Regions from separate parts of the Aeromonas sp. CU5 genome, predicted to be linked through region 3. Evidence: predicted binding sites of a transcription regulator. Region 3 holds the regulator's gene; each other region holds the start of a gene.
The links. The regulator sigma-54, encoded in region 3, starts transcription at its own class of promoters, with help from an activator protein. The targets are predictions, from matches to a motif close to TGGCACNGTTTTNGCTT.
Positions count from the first base shown of each region.

Region 1: a site for sigma-54 is predicted at 2,715-2,731, ahead of fliE (flagellar hook-basal body complex protein FliE). Genes of this name have one in related genera too.
Region 2: a site for sigma-54 is predicted at 3,034-3,050, ahead of flgF (flagellar basal-body rod protein FlgF). Genes of this name have one in related genera too.
Region 4: a site for sigma-54 is predicted at 2,455-2,471, ahead of glnA (glutamate--ammonia ligase). Genes of this name have one in related genera too.

Region 1 covers NZ_CP023817.1:2,466,305-2,471,466, forward strand. The annotation lists gene fliG (flagellar motor switch protein FliG) at 1-609, opposite strand, end outside; gene fliF (flagellar basal-body MS-ring/collar protein FliF) at 602-2,311, opposite strand; gene fliE (flagellar hook-basal body complex protein FliE) at 2,358-2,675, opposite strand; gene CK911_RS10790 (GyrI-like domain-containing protein) at 2,830-3,741, shown strand; gene CK911_RS10795 (amidohydrolase) at 3,808-5,162, shown strand, end outside.
Region 2 covers NZ_CP023817.1:864,347-869,508, reverse strand. The annotation lists partial or broken gene CK911_RS03975 (DMT family transporter) at 1-570, shown strand, start outside; gene rsuA (16S rRNA pseudouridine(516) synthase RsuA) at 592-1,284, opposite strand; gene CK911_RS03965 (HD-GYP domain-containing protein) at 1,452-2,651, shown strand; gene flgF (flagellar basal-body rod protein FlgF) at 3,088-3,834, shown strand; gene flgG (flagellar basal-body rod protein FlgG) at 3,850-4,638, shown strand; gene flgH (flagellar basal body L-ring protein FlgH) at 4,653-5,162, shown strand, end outside.
Region 3 covers NZ_CP023817.1:4,162,867-4,168,028, forward strand. The annotation lists gene CK911_RS18825 (KpsF/GutQ family sugar-phosphate isomerase) at 1-77, shown strand, start outside; gene kdsC (3-deoxy-manno-octulosonate-8-phosphatase KdsC) at 77-631, shown strand; gene lptC (LPS export ABC transporter periplasmic protein LptC) at 628-1,188, shown strand; gene lptA (lipopolysaccharide transport periplasmic protein LptA) at 1,175-1,702, shown strand; gene lptB (LPS export ABC transporter ATP-binding protein) at 1,706-2,431, shown strand; gene CK911_RS18850 (RNA polymerase factor sigma-54) at 2,497-3,936, shown strand; gene hpf (ribosome hibernation promoting factor) at 3,958-4,245, shown strand; gene ptsN (PTS IIA-like nitrogen regulatory protein PtsN) at 4,248-4,694, shown strand; gene rapZ (RNase adapter RapZ) at 4,741-5,162, shown strand, end outside.
Region 4 covers NZ_CP023817.1:3,604,706-3,609,867, forward strand. The annotation lists gene CK911_RS16175 (TrkH family potassium uptake protein) at 1-145, shown strand, start outside; gene typA (translational GTPase TypA) at 365-2,176, opposite strand; gene glnA (glutamate--ammonia ligase) at 2,528-3,937, shown strand; gene CK911_RS16190 (DUF4124 domain-containing protein) at 4,053-4,655, shown strand; gene glnL (nitrogen regulation protein NR(II)) at 4,714-5,162, shown strand, end outside.

The DNA of each region.
Region 1 (5,162 bases), 1.7 Mb from region 3:
AAACTGTTTCTCCATGATGTCGTTCAGCTCTTGCAACGCCGCCGGTTGCACCTCTTCCAGGTTGGCGATCCGCATCACCAAATCCAGGCGCACCTGCTCCGGGAACTGGCTCAGGATCTCGGCGGACTGCTCCGGCTCCAGATAGGAGAGCACGATAGTCTGGATCTGCGGGTGTTCGTTCAGGATGATGCTGGCCACCTGACGGGCATCCATCCACTTGAGGGAGTCGAGGCCGCGGGAGCCTGAACCCAATATGATTTGATCCACCAGATTACTGGCTTTGTCCTCGCCAAGGGCCGCCACCAGCGCCTTGCGCACGAAATCTTCGCTGCCGATACCGATGTTGGTGTACTTCTGGATGTCGTCGATGAATTGACGGTGCACCGCCGCTACCCGATCGTGACTGAAGTCAGACATCGAGGCCATCGACATACCGAGCCGCTGCACCTGCTTTGGCTCGAGATGGCGAAAGATTTGGGCGGCATCCTCTTCATTGAGGCTCAACATCAGTACCGCCGCCATCTCAATGCCGGACATCTGATCGAGGATCTGGCGCTGGCCGTCGGTGATGTCATTGCCGATGACTTGAGTCTTCTTTTCTTCAGGCATCTTTGTTGGTTACCCATTCTTTAATGACCTGAGCGGCCAGATCCGGTTCGTTCGCCACCAGCGCACGCACCGCCTTGAGCAAGTCTTCATCGCGGTGCAGATCAGGCAGCTTCAGCTGACCATCGCGCACACCGAATACCTGATCGCCCTCCACTTGAGCGGACAGCAGGCTCAACTCGTCATCGCCCCCCAGCACAGTGTGGTTGTCAAAATCCACTTCCCCTTCCGGCTTGGCATCCGGATAGAGCAGTCGCTTGAGCATGGGGCGAACCACGGTGACAATCAATACGATAATCACCAGCACTGATGCCGCGATGCGCACCGCACGCCAGAACCAGGGTTGCTCGTAAATCGGCAGGTCGGCGACACTTTCCAGCTCGGGGCGATTAAACGGAATGGCGACCACCTCAAGGGTATCACCCCGGGTCACATCAAAACCAAGGCCGCCACTCAGCAGACGGCGCAGGGTATCAATTTCGGCCTGGCTACGGGCCTCGCGGGTCACAGCACCATCCGCTCCGGGCACCGCTTTGTAATCGACCGCCACCGAAACGGTCATGCGGCGAATGCCACCCATCTGGCGACGGGTGTGACTGACGGTGGTATCCAGTTCGAAGTTGCGGGTCGCCTCTTTGCGCGAGCGGCCAGAGGCTGCAGCGCTGGCACCATCAGCAGCGGTCGCCTGCTCGGGAATGTTGGACGCGGCAGGGGGCTGGTTAGAGAGTGCCCCCGGCACACCACCGCTACTACCATTGGCGCTGTTCTCTTCCATGGTCATTTCGGAGCGCACCGCAGGCAGATCCGGGTTGTAAGTCTTGCGGGTTTGCTCTTGCTGGGAGAAGTCGAGGGAGAGATCCACTTCCGCCGTATAGTTGTCGGCACCCAGCACCGGGATCAGAATTGCGTCAATTTTTTGCTTGTACTCGATCTCTTGCTTCTGCTGCATGGCAAACTCTTTGCGAGTTTGGGCAGAGACCGGGTCTTGCGAGCCGGAGTTGAGCAGGCGGCCATTCTGGTCGGTGACAGTTACGCGAGTTGTCTCAAGGCCGTGTACCGCAGAGGCGACCATGTCGACGATGGAGTCCACCTCACCCTGCCCCAGCGCCGCGCCTTTCAGGTTGAGCACCACAGTGGCACTGGGTTTGCGCTCATTGCGGGCAAACACGTTGTCTTTCGGAATGGCCAGCAGCACCTGAGCCTTGGCCACATTCTGGAACTGCTCGATGGCGCTCGCCAACTGGCGCTCGCGGCTCAGCTTCAGACGCTCGCTCTCCATCCGCTGGCTGACGCCGAAACTGGAATCTTTCAGCAGGATATCTTCACCACCATTGGTGGCATCAACGACATTGGCGAGACCGGCACGGGTCAGGGCCAGCTGGATAGTGGGGTAACTTTCAGCGCTGACCAGTACGCTCTTGCCATCCACTTCATAGGGGATCTTTTGCTGATCGAGGAAGTCGAGGGTCTTCACCAGCTCCTGGGTGCTGTAGGTGCCGAGGGGACGCATGTCCGGCTCCTTGCCCCACAGCAGGATAAAGACGGCAATGGCCAGACAGATGGCAAGCCCCAGGATCAGGGTGATTTGTCGCAGTACATCGGTATTGGACAGGAATCCCAGCGCCGAACTCTTCTGCTCATTTTCATCGAGGGCGGCGGTACCCTCATCGTTTATCAGCAGATCGCCGTTTTGGTCAGTAGCCACGATTTATGTCCTTATTGCTGACATGTTCATGATGTTCAGTAATCACTTATACCGGCATGTTCATGATGGTCTTGTACGCATCGACCATCTTGTTGCGCACCTGTACCGTGGCTTCAAAGGCGATGGACGATTTTTGGCCGGCGATCATGACCTCGGCCAGATCCACCGACTTGTCGCCCATGTCGAAACGGGTGCGCAGATCATTGGCGGCGCCTTGCAGCTCGTTGACGTTGCCCAGCGCCTGTTGCAGCAGCTGACCAAAGTCGGATGTCACCGGGCGACCGGGCTGTGCCAGCGGCGTTGCGCCTGCTTCAATCTTGAGCGCCTGCATCTCTTGCATCAGGCTGCTTGCACTTATTTCCATTTTCCATCCCCAGACAAATCATTGACGCTGACAGCCAATAAGCAATTAAAGTGCCAATGCGTTAAAAGCGCGGGGCGGATGAGTGGCCAGACCAGGCCGGACGGGTTCGACAACGGCAGGTGGCTCTGATTAAATCCGACTCTGATGCCCACTTTTGCTGGCTGGCAAGGAGTACGCCCTGGATTATCGCAAACCTGTGTTCAAGGCGATGGACTACATCAGCCACCATCTGGATGACAACCCGAGTCTGGATGAAGTCGCAACGGCGGCCGCCATCTCCACCTTTCACTTCCACCGCATTTTCAAGACGATGGTCGGCGAAACCATCGCTGGCTTTACCCGACGCCTACGCATGGAGCGCGCCGCCCGTCGCTTGCTGGCCTCACCGCAGAGCGACATCACCACCCTCGCGCTGGCCGCCGGGTTCTCCAGCTCCCAGAATTTCGCCAAGGCCTTTCGCCTACACTTCGCCATGAGCCCCTCGGAATACCGCCAGCAACAAGGGGGAAACTGGAAAAGCAAGATTGGAAACGATCCCCTTCCCTTTGAAACCTATGATGACCTGGTCATGCACCCGGTCACCGAACACCCGGGTCTGTTGCAGGGGGCAAGCGTCAAGCAGATGCCCGCCCGGCGCGTGGCGTACATGCGCCGCCTGGGCCCCTATGGCAAGGAGACCTGCGAGCAAGCCCATCGGGATCTGCTCGCGCTGTTCGCCTCAGACGAGGCGATGACACCGGCGGGCACCCTGAGTCTCTATTGGGATATCCCTGATATCACCGATGAGACACGCTGCCGTACTGACGTCTGCATCGAGCTGGGGCCAAAGATCCCCGCAGGGCGCCAGTTAACCACCCAGACCATTGCCGCTGGCCCCTATGCGGTATGTCAGTTTATCGCTCGCGGCGATCAACTGGTCGCCAGCTGGGAGACGGCGTTTCGCTGGGTGGTGAGCAAAGGGCTGAGCTGCGACGATCGCCCGTGTTACGAGCAATACCACGCGGGCACTGACCCTGACCGGGATCATTACGTGTTTGATATCTGTATCCCGCTGATCAACCGATAAGCCGATACCTCATTTCCATTTACCCACTTCGGTGCCTTCGGGCGCCGAAGCGACGGAGTCATGCCCATGAATATCAAAACGCTGTTGCTCGCCAGCCTGCTGGTGACGCTTCCTGCCGCCGCCAATGCCCAGTCACAGAGCCAGACCCTGATCTTTGGCGGCACCATCTACAGCGGCGATCCGGCGAACCCTCACCCGGAGGCGGTCGGCATTGAAGGTAAAAAGATCGTGGCGGTCGGCAGCTATCAGGAGGTCAGCACCCGCCTCGGCAGCCATGCCAAACGCCTTGATCTGCAAGGAAAGTACCTGATGCCAGGGCTCATCGACAGCCATGTTCACGCAGCATTTGCCGGTTTTCAGGGGATGACGGTTAACTTTCCCGATGCCATGAATCAGGTTGAACAGGTGCAGCAATTTCTGACCCGCAGCAAGGATGATCCCCGCCTGACACTGGGGGATGTGCAGCTATACAGCAATGTCTCCCTCGACTACTGGCATCAGCTTCCCCTGCTCGATCAGGTGTTCAATGGCCCGCAATACCAGCAGCTCCCCGTAGTGCTGGCCGGTTCGGATGCCCACACCGGTTGGGCCAATCAGGCCATGCTGCGCAAGGCGGGCATTGATGCCGACTCCCTTGCCGGTCGTTATGCCCCGCTGAAAGGCAATTTTGGCCTCACCCCATCCGGCCAACTGAGTGGCTTTGCCTCGGAAGGTGGCTGGGATGCCATCCTCAAAGCTTTGCCACCGGTCAGCGACGAGACGATTGCCAAAGCCATCATGACAGCAGCCAAGCAGCTCAATCAGGTGGGCATCACCGCCTGGATGGACCCTATCAGCAACATTCGCCCCCTCGCGCCCATCTTCAACGCCGAGCCGGATCGCCGCGACACCGGCCTGCTGCCGGCGTACAGCATGCTCTCCCGGGAAGGCAAGCTGACCGGCCATGTGTCCGCGCTGGCACTGGTGGGGATCCACGCATCGCCCGCCATTATTGATGACGTATTGGCACTGCAACAGCAGTTTCAAGACGCCCCGGACGTCAAACTGGTGGGGATCAAGATCCTGCAAGATGGTGTCATCGAGTTTCCATCCCAGACCGCCAAGTTGAGCGAACCCTACCTCAACCGCCCTGGTTACAGCGGCAAAGACGATCTGGACAAACAGCGTTTCAACGAGCTGATCCGCACCGCGGATGCCCATCAACTGATCGCCCACTTCCATGCCATCGGCGATCGGGCCGTCCGTGAATCCCTCGATGCCATCGCTTATGCCCGGGCCCACAATCAGGATCACCGCCTGCTGCACAGCATCACCCATCTGGAAGTGGTGAGCCCAGCCAGCATTGCCCGTTTCAAACCCCTCAATGTGGCAGCCTCGATGCAACTGCTGTGGGCCGGGAAAAACGTGGCGACCACCATGCT
Region 2 (5,162 bases), 1.3 Mb from region 3:
GCTGTTTAACGAAACACTCACTGATTGGCGACTGCTGGGGGCCATGCTGGTGTTTGCCGGCGTAATGCTGGCGATCCTGTTTGGCAGACGCAGTAGCAGCAACGAGTGGGAGCAGATCCGGGGCAATCTGGCTCTGGGGATTGGCCTTGGCCTGACGGCGGCGCTTTGTCAGAGTCTGGGGGCCATTATAGCCAAACCGGTGATGATGAGTGGCGAGGTGGATGCGGTGAGTGCATCGGGTATCCGGATGGGCAGTGCCCTGCTGGCCCACTGCGTCCTGCGGCTGGGGCGCTTGCCTCTAGCCATGCCGCTCAAACCGGTCAATCGCCAGATCCTTGCCATGATTGCCACCAACGGTTTTCTGGCGATGGGGCTGGGCATGACCCTGATCCTGATGGCCTTGCGTAAGGGCGAAGTCGGTATGGTAGCCATACTCTCCTCCTCCACTCCCGTGCTACTGCTGCCGCTGTTGTGGTGGCACTCGGGGAGCGGCCATCCATTGCCGCCTGGGCTGGAGCCCTGATTGCCACACTCGGCACCGCGCTGGTACTGGGTTTCAGCGGTCACTGAAACCCGATAAGGCACGCGCAATCAGAACAGCGCGATCTCCTCAGCAGTGAGTTCGCGATAGTCACCCGGCGCCAGCGCATCATCGAGCACCAGGCTACCAATTTGCTCACGATGCAGGCCCACCACCTTGTTGCCGATCGAGGCAAACATTCGCTTGACCTGATGGTACTTGCCTTCATGGATGGTCAGTCTGGCCTCGCACTCATCGAGAATTTCAAGCTGGGCAGGACGAGTTTTGTCATCCTCATTGCGCAGGAATACTCCTTCGGCAAACAGATCTATGGCATCCGGGCTCACCGGGTCGGCCAGCCAGACGTGATAAGTCTTGGCACACTCGTGGCGCGGCGATGTGATGCGGTGGGACCATTTACCATCATCGGTCACCAGCACCAGACCCGTGGTGTCGAGATCGAGTCGCCCAACCACATGCAGTTTGCCCATCGCTGGCTCATCCATCAGGAAAAACACTGTCGGGTGATCAGGGTCTTCATTTGAGCAGACGTAACCGACCGGTTTGTGCAGCATGAAATAGCGGTTGCGCTGCTCTAGCATCAAGGTGACACCGTCAAATTCGATCTGGCTCTGCTCATTGATATGAAAAGCGGGTTGCTTGACCACAATGCCATCCACCATGACCTCACCCTGACGGATCAGTTTGCCGGCAAGCGAGCGGGTCAAATCAGAACAATCGCAAAGAAATTTATCAAGCCGCATTCACAACCTCAGGTCCAACAAGTAAAGGGGCGTCATTATATCGGGCGGCGGCCACAACGCCACTGTTAAGGGGTTACCCATCATGACGATCTGGGCTTCCAATGTTACACTTATCACTAATACCTCATCTGAACGATGCTCATAATAATAAACGCCAGGAAAAATCCATGAAGTCCCAAGCATCCTATCCCGTGATCCCCGTCAACCAGCTGAAACCCGGCATGTATGTCATTGCTATCGCCAGCCAGACCGGTGGGATGGAGATCGCCCAGATGGGAATGGTGACGAATGTGGCACAAATTGCCAATCTGGTGCGACAGGGGGTGCTGACGGTGCGCATCGATCTGGCCCGCAGCAAACTGGGCAGTGCCGAGAGCGAAGCCATTACCTCCCCCGACCTCAATGCCAATAGCGCTCAAGTGGGACGCAGGGCCAGTGCCAACAGCGAAGGGCGAGAGCTGAAGATCCGCCGTCTTTATCAGGAGGCACGCGAGCTACAGAGCAAATTCATTAGCCACCTCAAGGCAGGTGAACCCATCGACATCACCCCGCTGGCCGCAGTGGCCGAGGAGATGGTCGACACCATGTTCACCCATGGCGATGCCATGCTCTGTCTGGCCCGCATTCGCGCCAAGGATGCCTACCTGATGGAGCACTCCATGAACGTGGCTATTCTGCTCGCCAACTTCGGCCGCTATCTGGGGCTGGAGCGTAGTGTGCTCAAAGAGCTGACCCTGGGGGGCCTGCTGCACGACGTGGGCAAGATCATGACCCCGGACGAGGTGCTCAACAAACCGGGCAAACTGACCGACGAGGAGTTCGCCATCATGCGCCAGCATGTGGTGCACAGTTACGAGATCCTCAGCAATACCCCGGGCATCACCCCCACCATGCTGGAGGTGGCCGCCAACCATCACGAGCGGCTCGATGGCACCGGTTACCCGCAGCGGCTCAAAGGCGATCAACTCTCTCTTTATACCCGCATGAGCGGTATCGTCGATGTCTATGATGCCATCACCGCAGATCGGGTCTACAAGGCTGGCATGCAGCCAACCCAAGCCTTCCGCATCCTGCTCAAGGGGATCAATCAGCACTTCGATGCCGAACTGGTGACCAAGTTCATCAAATGCATGGGGGTCTATCCGGTGGGAACGCTGGTGCAACTTTCCAACCAGCGGTTGGCCATCGTAATGCAGCGCAACGAGCAGCAGCCGCTCAAACCTATGGTCAAGGTGATCTATCACGCTACCCAGCGCCACTACCTCGATGTGCAGTGGCTGGACTTGGCCAAATCAGGTGTGCAGGAGAGTATCGAAAACACCGTCGACCCCAAAGAATTTGGCATCAGCCTCGCCAACTTCTTCTAGGGGCAGTCGTCCATTTCACTACCCTATCGGCCTCGTCAACGTAACTATGTGCAGCTACAGGACAACACCTGCACTCACTGCCACGATATCTCTGACCGAGTATGGACCTTACTCGATCCTCATATATTGGGGAACAAGGCCGAGTGGCGCCTTCGACATAGGCAATGCATTGTTTATTAACTGATTTCTTCTGGCGCGGCCTCTCTGGCGAGACTTGCCGTCTGATTGTTGCTGGGCCGTGAGGGTAGAAGGGTTCAGGGCGTATCACCTCTGTTGCTTGAGCTGCTTGCAGGAATCAATCTGCAGGATACGCCACCCTTTTATCCTTGCGTACATCCGAAATCCCCCTGAACCCACTTATTACACTCCTCCACTCATCTGTTGGCATTCTAATTGCTTTCTTCCGGTCAGAGTCATCTGTTTGACGGAGAATGCCATGGATCACCTGCTTTATATCGCCATGTCCGGGGCCAAAGAGACCATGAACAGCCTGGCTGTTCGGGGTAACAACCTCGCCAATGCCAATACCACGGGTTTCAAGTCTGACTTTGAGCAGGCCAGAAGCATGCAGGCGTTTGGCGAGGGCTTGCCGACTCGTGTGTTCGCCATGGCGGAGCGTCCTGGTCAAAATCTGCAGCATGGCATGCTGATGACCACCGGACGGGATCTCGACGTGGCAGTTGATGGCCCGGGCTGGATTGCGGTGCAAGACCCCAAAGGGGGCGAAGCCTATACCCGCATGGGGAATTTGCAGGTCAATGCGACCGGCAATTTGCAAACGTCGACCGGATTGAACCTGGTGGATGACGGTGGCCAGCCTATCGTGCTGCCGATGCCGATGGAAAAACTCGAGATCAATCGTGACGGCACCATCAGTGGCCGCCCCGAAGGGGCAGCCGCCAACTTGCCGGAAGATTTTCAGCGGATCAAACTGGTCAATCCGGCTGCTGATGCCGTGGAGAAGGGACAGGATGGTCTGTTTCGCCGCAAGGATGGTCAAAATGAGGCCGCCTCAGCCAATGTTGGCTTGATTGCCGGCTCTCTTGAAGGGAGCAACGTCAATGTGGTGGACGAGATGACCAACCTGATCCGGTTGCAACGCCAGTTCGAAACCCAGGTCAAAATAATGAAGACGGCCGAAGAGAATGATGAAGCCCAAACCCAGCTGCTGCGTATCAGCTAATCAAGGAGTTACACCATGAATCCTGCACTCTGGATCAGCAAGACCGGGTTGGATGCACAGCAGACCAATATTTCGGTCACCTCCAACAACCTGGCGAACGCCAGCACCGTGGGCTTCAAAAAGTCGCGGGCCATCTTCGAAGATCTGCTTTATCAGAACATCAATCAGCCCGGTGGCCGCTCCTCTGCCGATACCGAACTCCCCTCCGGCTTGATGCTCGGTGCGGGAGCCAAGGTGGTAGCGACCCAGAAAAACCACAGTCAGGGCAACGTGCAAACCACCGACAACTCACTGGATCTGATGATCAGTGGCCGGGGCTACTTTGAAATTCAGCTGCCCGATGGCAGCGCTGCTTATACCCGTAACGGCCAGTTTACCCTCAATGATGAAGGCACCATTGTCACCCCTGGTAATGGGTACCCTCTACAGCCGGAAATCCAGATCCCGGAAAACGCCCAGAGTGTCACGGTGGGTGAAGATGGTCAGGTCTCGGTGCAGCTCAAAGGAGACGGCGCCTCACAGGTGGTGGGGCAGGTCAATATCTCCGACTTTGTCAACGCCAGCGGCTTGCAGCCGATGGGGGAGAACATGTTTGTCGAGACCCAATCCAGTGGCGCCGCGATTCAGGGGGTTGCCGGGGCGGATGGTCTGGGAGTGATCAAGCAGGGGATGCTGGAGACCTCCAACGTCAACGTGACCGAAGAGCTGGTGAACCTGATCCAGGCCCAGCGGGTGTACGAGATGAACTCCAAGGTTCTCTCGGCAGTGGATGGCATGATGTCCTTCCTGATCCAGCGTACCTAATTAGGAGGCGCATGATGAAAGCCGTATGGATGCTGGGATTGCTGGTGCTGGGAGGGTGTAGCAGTACCCCCAATACGCCCAGGCCGGATGATCCCGAATTCTCCCCCGTCTACGGGGAGTCGGATCCTGTCTCGGTGCGACCGACAGGAGCCATTTTTCAGCCGGATCAGGTCAATGGCATCTATTCGGATATCAAGGCGCACAAGGTAGGCGACATCATCACCATTGAACTGTCGGAATCGACCTCCGCTTCCAAAAAAGCCAATACCCAGAGTGGCAAGGACAACAAGTTCAATCTGGAACCGGTGACACTGGGTGGCGTGCCGGTCACGGCCAGCCCCTACGACCTCTCTGCCTCTATTGGTCAAAACAGTGCGTTCAAGGGCCAAGCCAAGGCGGATCAGAGCAACAGCCTGCAGGGTAATATTTCGGTCAGCGTGGCCAAGGTGCTGCCCAACGGCAATCTGGTAGTACGCGGCGAGAAGTGGATCATGCTCAACAATGGTAATGAGTACATCCGTATT
Region 3 (5,162 bases):
TGCTGGTGGTGGATGAAGAGAAGCGCCCGCTCGGTGCCTTCAACATGCACGACCTGCTGAAAGCCGGAGTAATTTGATGCAAAACGTACCGACCCTCTATGGTCCGGTGACGCGCAGCCAGTACGACAAGGCGGCGCAAATCCGCCTGCTGGTGTGCGATGTGGATGGGGTGCTCTCCAACGGCCTCATCTACATGGGAAACAACGGCGAAGAGCTGAAAACCTTCTGCACCCGCGATGGTGCGGGCATGCGGGCGTTGCTCAATGCCGGGATCGAGATCGCCATCATTACCGGGCGCAACTCTCGTATTGTCAGCGATCGGATGAAAAGCCTGGGTGTGGCTCACGTGGTGCAGGGAGCTGATAAAAAGCTGCCTCACTTCGAAGCGCTGCTGGCCAAGCTGGGGCTTAGCCCGGAACAGGCTGCCTATATGGGAGATGACACCATAGATCTGCCGGTGATGGCCGCCTGTGGCCTTGGCATCGCGGTGGCGGATGCTCATCCGCTGGTGCTGAGCCGTGCTGATATGGTGACTCGCCTTGGCGGTGGCATGGGCGCGGTGCGCGAGGTGTGCGACCTGATCCTGCAAGCGCAGGGGTTGGCCGATGACCTGCCCGAGGCATCGGTATGAGCAGACAGACCTTGTTGTTTGCCTTATTGCTGCTGGTGGCGCTGGTCGCCTGGCAGTTGGGCAAGGTGGAGCTGGTGCCGGAGAGCGCCGTCAAAATCGAAAATTATCAGCCGGATTTTGTCGCCAGGAATCTGGTGACCACCCGTTTTGACGTGAATGGTAAACGTACCGAGCGATTGGAGTCTGACTACGCAGAGTATTACCAGCTGCTCGAGCAGGCGACCTTCGACCAGCCGGTGGTCTATATGTATGACGAGCAGGGGAGTGCCGAGTGGAAGATCACTGCCGAAACCGGCGTGCTCAACACCGGTGACAACGTGATCCTGCGGGATAAGGTGCATCTGGATGGGCTACTGCCAACTAGCTTCATCTCCACGCTCGATACGCCCTATCTGGAGCTGGATCTGGTGACGCAGGATGTGCGCAGCAACCGGGAAGTAAATATTCTGGGTCGGGATTTCCAGACCCAAGGGGTTGGCCTCAAGGGCCATCTGGACCGCAAATATTTTGAGTTACTGGATCAAGGTCATGCCATCTATTTCAATGAAAAACGCTAATCTGGCTCTCGCAGCCCTGTTGTTGTGTGGTGCTGTGACTGCCAAAGAGTCCGACTTTGCCGAGAAGGTCTATGTCGATGCCGTCAAACAGGTGGCCGAGATGCAGGATAATCGCATCACCTTTGAACAGAATGTCATCATCACTCAGGGCACCATCAAGATCCATGCCGACAAGGTGGTGGTGACCCGTTCCGGTGAGAAAGGGGCCGAGGTGATGACTGCCTACGGCAAGCCAGCGACCTTCTTCCAGATCATGGATAACGGCAAGCCGGTCAATGCTCATGGCAATAGCATTCGTTACGAGCTGAAAAACCGGCTGGTCACTATTACCGGCAACGGTCAGCTCAAGCAGGAAGATAGTCTGGTCACTGGCGACCTGATCCGTTATGACATCGACAAACAAAAAATGACTGCCGAGAGCAAGAACCCGACCCAGCGAGTGAGGACCGAGTTCCTGCCGGATCAGGTAGAGAACTTCGACAAACCCGCCGACCAGAAGAAGCAGGGAAAATAAGCCATGGCAGTGTTAAAAGCAGTTGGGCTGCAAAAAAGCTACAAACGTCGCATGGTGGTCAGCGACGTTAGCCTGGAAGTGGGCACCGGCCAGATTGTCGGCCTGCTGGGCCCCAATGGGGCGGGCAAGACCACCTCCTTCTACATGATCGTGGGACTGGTGCAGCGGGATGCCGGTATCATCACTATCGACGATCAGGATATCAGCCTGCAGCCGATGCATGTGCGGGCTCGCAATGGCATCGGCTATCTGCCGCAGGAGGCCTCTATTTTCCGCCGCCTGTCGGTGTTCGACAACCTGATGGGGGTGATGCAGACCCGCAAGGGGTTGAGCCGCGAGGAGCGTGAGGACAAGGTTCAGCAACTGCTGGAAGAGTTTAACATCACCCACATTCGCGACAACCTGGGTCAGAGCCTCTCTGGCGGTGAGCGCCGTCGTGTCGAGATCGCCCGCGCGCTGGCGGCAGAACCGCGTTTTATTCTGCTGGATGAACCCTTTGCCGGGGTTGACCCGATTTCTGTGATAGACATCAAGAAGATCATTCAGCATCTGAAAGATAGAGGCCTTGGCGTCTTGATTACCGACCACAACGTCAGAGAGACTCTGGACGTATGTGAGAAGGCCTATATCGTCAGCCACGGCAAGATGATTGCCGAAGGTGCACCGGCAGACATCCTCGCCGATGAACAGGTCAAGCGCGTCTATTTGGGCGATCAATTCAGTCTATAGTAAGGGGGCATGCCTTCATTCTCTTTGACGAATGCCTCGCTGAACATAAGGATATCCCGACGTAGATGAAGCCGACATTACAGTTGCGTCTCGGTCAGTCCCTGACCATGACGCCGCAATTACAACAAGCGATTCGTCTGCTCCAGCTCTCCACTTTGGAACTTCAGCAGGAAATTCAGCAAGCGCTCGAGAACAACCCCCTGCTGGAGCAGGAAGAGAGTGAAGTACAAGAGACCAGCCCGGAAGAGCCTGTTGACGCCAGCCAGCTGGATTCCAGCGATGCCATGGCGCAGGAGCAGATGCCGGACGAGTTGCCGGTAGATACCACTTGGGATGAAGTCTACTCTGCCGGGACCGCCCAGAGCGCTGGCCCTATCCACGATGGGGAAGATAGCGTTTATCAGGGCGAGACTACCGAAAACCTGCAGGATTATCTGTTGTGGCAAATGCGGCTCACCCCGTTCAGCGATGTGGATGCTGCCATCGCCCTCGCTATCATCGATGCTATCGACGAGTCCGGCTATTTGACCGTTGAGCTGGAGGATATCTTGCAAGCGGTCAGTAGCGATGCGCTGGAGGTCGAGCTTGATGAGGTCGAAGCTGTGCTCAAGCGGGTGCAGCATTTCGATCCGGTCGGCATCGCTGCCCGTTCGGTGCAGGAGTGTTTGTTGATCCAGCTGGGGCAGTATGACCCGCAGACTCCCTGGCTCAACGAGGCCAAGGAGGTGCTCCTCGAACATATGGATCTGCTCGGTAATCGTGACTACCGAACCCTGGCGCGCAAGACCAAACTCAAAGAGAGCGACCTCAAGTCGGTGCTGGATCTGATCCAGCTGCTGGAGCCGCGCCCCGGCAATGGCATCATCCAGAGTGACTCCCAGTATGTGATCCCCGATGTCTCTGTGGTCAAGAAGGGTAGCAAGTGGGTCGTTGAGCTAAATCCTGATTCTTCCCCGCGTATCCGGGTCAACGAGACCTATGCTGCCATGGCCCGCAATGCGCGCAGTGGCACGGATACCCAATTTATTCGCTCCCATCTGCAAGAAGCCAAATGGTTCATCAAGAGCCTCGAGAGTCGCAATGATACCCTGCTGAAAGTAGCCTGTTGTATTGTCGAGCAACAACAGGGCTTTTTCGAGTATGGTGAAGAGGCGATGAAGCCGATGGTGCTCAACGACATCGCCGAAGCGGTGGAGATGCATGAATCGACCATTTCCCGGGTGACAACCCAGAAATACATGCATACCCCAAGGGGCATATTTGAACTGAAGTTTTTTTTCTCCAGCCATGTGAACACCGAAGGAGGAGGAGAGTGCTCATCGACCGCAATTCGCGCGCTCATCAAGAAGCTGGTCACGGCAGAGAATCCTGCCAAGCCGTTAAGTGATAGCAAGATCGCGGATTTGCTGGCCGAACAGGGTATTATGGTGGCGAGACGCACGATCGCTAAGTATCGCGAATCCTTGTTTATCGCACCTTCCAATCAGCGTAAACGCCTGGTTTAGGCAAAACAAAAGGATGATGTTATGCAAATTAACCTGACCGGACACCATGTCGAGATCACCGAAGCTCTGCGTGAATACGTGAGTAACAAATTTGCCAAACTCGAGCGTCACTTTGACCACATTAATAACGTTCATGTGGTGCTTAGTGTGGAAAAACTGAACCAGATAGCGGAAGCTAAATTGCATGTCAGTGGCGGCGAAGTGTTTGCTACCTCTGAGCATGCTGATATGTATGCTGCGATAGACACCTTGCTCGACAAGCTGGACAGGCAGATCATCAAGCACAAAGATAAGTTAAATAAAAAATAACTATGCAACTTGAACACATATTGAGTCGGGACTGCACCAAAAGTGCAGTCCCTTGTACCAGCAAGAAACGCGCCCTCGAAATCATCAGCGAGTTGGCCGCCGAACGCCTTGGCACCTCCCGTCAGGCGCTGTTCGAATGCTTGTTGGCCCGCGAAAAAATGGGCAGTACCGGGATCGGTGCCGGTATTGCGATTCCCCACGGTCGTATTGATGATGCATTCCCGCCAACCGCGATTCTGATGACCTTTGCTGATCCCATCCCTTTTGATGCCATCGACAACCAACCGGTAGACCTGTTGTTTGCCTTGCTGGTGCCTGAAAGCGAGTGCAAGCAGCATCTCAAGACCCTTTCTCTGATGGCCTCCAAGCTGGGTGACAAGGCGGTCTGTCGCCAGCTGCGTCAGGCAACCAGCGATGAAGAGCTCTATCAGATCATGACCTCGGCCTGATACTCAGGCTTGGAATGACCCACCTGTTTTGGCGTGAGGGAACAAGATGCAGTTAATCGTGGTAAGTGGACGTTCGGGCTCCGGTAAAACGGTAGCCCTGCGTGTGCTGGAAGATCTGGGTTACTACTGTGTGGATAACCTGCCGGTTAACTTGCTGCCCCAGCTGATTGTCTCGGTCGAAAGCCAGTATGACAAGCTGGCGGTCAGCATCGACGTGCGCAACCTGCCAAGCGATCCGGATAAGCTGGAAAACCTGTTGGCGCAGGTGCGCAATGAAGGGCGAGTCACGTTCTCCAGCTTCTTCTTTGATGCCGACAATGGCACCTTGCTCAAGCGTTATGGCGAGAGCCGCCGCTTGCACCCCTTGTCGCGTAACAAGTTGTCGCTGGATGAGGCGATCCGTGAAGAGACCAATTTGCTGGCGCCCATCTCCTCGACAGCGGATCTGCGCATCGATACCACCACCCT
Region 4 (5,162 bases), 560 kb from region 3:
TATGGGCCCTGTAGTCGGCCCCAGCACCAACTTCGCCAGCCTGCCCGACTCGGCCAAATGGCTGCTGTCGTTCGGCATGCTGCTGGGCCGACTGGAGATCCTGACGGTCGCAGTGCTGTTCTTCCCCTCCTTCTGGCGTCAGTAACGCCTCTCTGCGTACCAGCAAAAAGCCGCAGCGTTCACCCGCTGCGGCTTTTTCATATCGGGCACAGAACCATCGACCCACCGGCTGACAGCCAGCTGGCTTGAGCGCCATCGCCTGATAGCCAGACATGAAAAAACGCCCCCAAGCCAGGGGCTTGGGGGCGTTTTGCAATAAACCATTAGCAGTCGGTGACGACCATCAACAGCTCAAGCCGTTGGATTAAGCACGACCTGCGCGCTTACGATCCATCTCAGTCAGCAGCTTCTTACGAATGCGGACTGCCTTAGGAGTAACTTCTACCAGTTCATCGTTGTCGATGAACTCGAGAGCCTGTTCCAGGGTCATGCGGATCGGCGGAGTCAGCACTTGAGCTTCATCGGTACCGGAGGCACGCATGTTGGTCAGCTGCTTGCCCTTCAGGCAGTTAACTGTCAGGTCGTTGGAACGGGAGTGAATACCGATCACCTGGCCTTCGTATACTTCGGTAGCGTGACCGATAAACAGACGACCGCGGTCTTGCAGACCGAACAAGGCGAAAGTCAGAGCCTTACCGGTTGCGTTGGAGATCAGCACGCCATTCTGACGCTCGCCGATGCTGCCACCCTTGTGCGGACCGTAATGGTCGAAGCTGTGATACAGCAGACCGGTACCGGAGGTCATGGTCAGGAACTCGGTCTGGAAACCAATCAAACCACGGCTCGGGATCATGAAGTCAAGACGCACACGGCCCTTGCCATCCGGAGTCATGTTGGTCATCTCACCCTTACGCAGGCCGAGTTGCTCCATCACGGAACCCTGGTTCGCTTCTTCCACATCGACAGTGACTGTCTCATACGGTTCGTGAAGCACGCCATCGATGGTGCGCAGGATAACTTCTGGACGGGATACCGCCAGCTCGTAGCCTTCGCGACGCATGTTTTCGATCAGGATGGAGAGGTGCAGTTCACCACGACCGGATACACGGAACTTGTCCTGGTCATCAGTGTCTTCCACACGCAACGCCACGTTATGAACCAGTTCCTGGTCAAGACGCTCACGGATGTTACGGGAAGTAACGAACTTACCTTCTTTACCGGCAAACGGTGAGGTGTTGACCTGGAAGGTCATGTTCACAGTCGGCTCATCAACAGACAGAGCAGGCAAGGCTTCAACTGCGTTGTTATCACAGATGGTGTCGGAAATTTTCAGCTCACCCAGACCGGTGATAGCGATGATGTCGCCCGCTTGCGCGCTTGCAACTTCAGTACGAGCCAGGCCCAGGTAACCCAGTACCTGACCGACCTTACCAGTACGAGTCTTGCCATCAGCACCAACAACAGTAACCTGCTGGTTGCTCTTGACGCGACCACGGCTGATACGGCCGATACCGATAACACCCACGTAGGAGTTGTAATCGATCTGGGAGATCTGCATCTGGAAGCCGCCTTCAGGATCGGCATTCGGTGCTTTTACGTTATCAACGATAGCCTGGAACAGCGGCTCCATGCTGTCAGACTCAACGTCCTGATCCATGGAGGCCCAGCCGTTCAGCGCAGAGGCGTAAACAACTTTAAAGTCCAGCTGTTCATCAGTGGCTCCCAGGTTGTCAAACAGGTCAAATACCTGATCCATAACCCAATCAGGACGAGCGCCCGGACGGTCAACCTTGTTGATAACCACGATCGGCTTCAGACCCTTGGCAAAGGCTTTCTGGGTCACGAAACGGGTCTGTGGCATCGGGCCGTCAACGGCATCAACCAGCAGCAGCACGGAGTCAACCATGGACAGAACACGCTCAACCTCACCACCGAAGTCGGCGTGACCGGGGGTATCAACGATGTTGATGCGGTAGTCATTCCAGCGGATCGCGGTGTTCTTGGCGAGAATGGTAATACCACGTTCCTTTTCCAGGTCGTTGGAATCCATCAGACGCTCTTGACCATCAGTGGTACGGTCCAGGGTTCCAGACTGCTGCAGCAGCTTATCAACCAGGGTAGTTTTGCCGTGGTCTACGTGCGCAATAATCGCAATATTGCGTAAATTCTCTAACATTCTCGCCTCAATCACCGGGTAAAATTGGGCGCTAATTGTACTCTCGCCTTTGTGATCTGCCTAGCAGAATTGCAGCCCATTCACGCACAACTACAGATCTGGATCATAGACCGCCCCGACAAACCCTGCTTAGATGGGAAGTGACCGTATGATATGCACCACTTTAGAGCACCAAAACGATCCATCGTTGCACTAATTTGATGCGTGACCAGTCATGACCGCCTGATTTTGGGGCACATCTCCTGCGGGATGACGCTGAAATCAAGCTGCCACAAACTTGGCACGATACTGGCTTATGTGAATACGATGACGCATTCACCCAAAGATTTTTAACACCGGAGGTTACTTAGCATGTCAGCCCAGAACGTTTTGGCCCTGATCCAGGAACACGAAGTCAAGTTTGTTGATCTGCGCTTTACCGACACCAAGGGTAAAGAGCAGCACGTATCCATCCCTTCTCATCAGGTCAACGAAGATTTCTTTGAAGATGGCAAGATGTTCGATGGTTCCTCCATCGGCGGCTGGAAAGGTATCAACGAATCAGACATGGTACTGATGCCGGACGCAGCCTCCGCCAAGCTGGATCCCTTCACTGAAGAGACCACCCTGAACATCGTTTGTGACGTGCTCGAGCCTGCCACCATGCAGGGCTACGACCGCGACCCGCGCTCCATCGCCAAGCGTGCCGAAGATTTCCTGAAGTCCAGCGGCATCGCTGACACCGTGCTGTTCGGGCCGGAGCCGGAATTCTTCATGTTCGACAACATCACCTTCTCCAACACCATGGGCCACAGCTTCGTGAAAATCGAATCTGAAGAGGCTGCATGGAACTCCGGCACCGAGTATGAGCACGGCAACAAGGGCCACCGTCCGTTCGTAAAAGGCGGCTACTTCCCGGTTGCGCCGGTCGACTCCTCCCAGGATATCCGCGCCGCCATGTGTCTGGTGCTGGAAGAGATGGGCCAGGTCGTTGAAGCTCACCACCACGAAGTGGCCACTGCTGGTCAGAACGAGATCGCTACCCGCTTCAACACCCTGACCCTGAAGGCTGACGAAGTACAGGTACTGAAGTACGTGATCCACAACGTGGCCCACGCCTACAACAAGACCGTCACCTTCATGCCGAAACCCATGTTCGGTGACAACGGCTCCGGCATGCACTGCCACCAGTCACTGGCCAAGAACGGCGTCAACCTGTTCGCGGGCGACCTGTACGGCGGCCTGTCCGAGATGGCTCTGCACTACATCGGCGGCATCATCAAGCACGCCAAGGCTATCAACGCCTTCGCCAACCCGACCACCAACTCCTACAAGCGTCTGGTGCCGGGTTATGAAGCACCGGTCATGCTGGCCTACTCCGCTCGCAACCGCTCTGCCTCCATCCGTATCCCGGTGGTACCGAGCCCGAAAGCCCGTCGTATCGAAGTGCGCTTCCCGGATCCGGCCGCCAACCCGTACCTGGCCTTCGCAGCCCAGCTGATGGCCGGTCTGGACGGTATCATCAACAAGATCCATCCGGGCGATGCCATGGACAAGAACTTGTATGACCTGCCGCCGGAAGAAGCCGCAGAAGTGCCGACCGTTGCCGGCTCTCTGGACGAAGCGCTGTCAGCCCTGAATGCAGATCGCGAGTTCCTGACCCGTGGTGGCGTGTTCAGCGATGACTTCATCAACTCCTATCTGGAGCTGAAACAGCATGACGTTGACCGTGTGCGCATGACCCCGCACCCGCTGGAGTTCGAACTGTACTACTCCGTCTAAGTCAGAACAGTCTGCCCGTTTAAATCCGGCCAGCTTGCTTAATCGTGACCAAACCCGCCATCTGGCGGGTTTTTTCTCTGATAGGATTAAGCGAGATACCGTCAAGGAGAGATGGATGAACAACAAACATGGCGTAGGGACTCTCGCCCTCCTGTTGCTGACCTCGTTCGCTGCAAATGCAGCCAAGGTTTACTCCTGGGTCGATGGCAACGGCGTCACCCACTACACAGATGCACCACCACCGGGCAAGAGTGCCAAAGAGGTCGATCTGCGGGTCGCCCCCCTCATCGGTAGCTCGCCTCGTTCGGTACAGGTGGACAACTTCAACAGCCTGACCGGCGCCGATGCCAAGAAGGAAAAAGAAGCGGCCAAGCTGGCCATCGAACTGCTCTCCCCTGAGCAGGGCAGTACGCTGCGCGACAACACCGGCAACATCGTCTTTCAGGGCACCATCAGCCCCAAACCACCCACCCAGTACGATGTGCGCCTGACCCTGGATGGCAAAGCCGCCCCCATCGTCAGCAACAGCCTGTCGATCCGGGTAGAAAACGTCGATCGTGGCGCCCACGAGGCGCGGCTCGAGCTGCTCGCCAAAGACGGTACGATCCTTGCTAAATCCAGCTCAGTCACCTTTTACCTGCATAGAGCAAGCGTGACTCCGGCTCCCACACCCACCCCAAGGCCGACTAGGGGTGATATAGCGCACCGATGCGGGTAAACTCAATGCACCATGTCGGTGCATTACAGGTGCATAGCACCGTTTTAGGGAGAAACCTGTGCCAACCCGCTCGGACAATGCCAAGACCCTATTGGATAATTTATTTACCGCCGTGATCCTGATGGATGAGCGGCTCTGCATTCAATTCGTCAACCCGGCGGCGGAACAGCTACTTTCCCTCAGTGAACGCCGGTTGATCGGCATCGAACTGCCCCATCTGCTGGAGCATATCTCCCTCGACTTGCAGCGGCTCAAGCATTGCCTCGTTTCAGGGCAAGGCTTTACCGACAGCGAAGTGACCCTGGTAGTGGAGGGAGAACCCAGACTGGTGGAGATCAGCGTCAGCCCGCTCGCCGACCATGAGCAGCGGCTGATGGTGGTGGAGCTGCGCAAGATCGATCAGCAGAAGAAGATCAGCCAGGAGCAGCAACAACATGCCCAGCAGCAAGCCGCCAAGGAGCTGGTGCGCGGCCTGGCCCACGAGATCAAGAATCCCCTCGGCGGCCT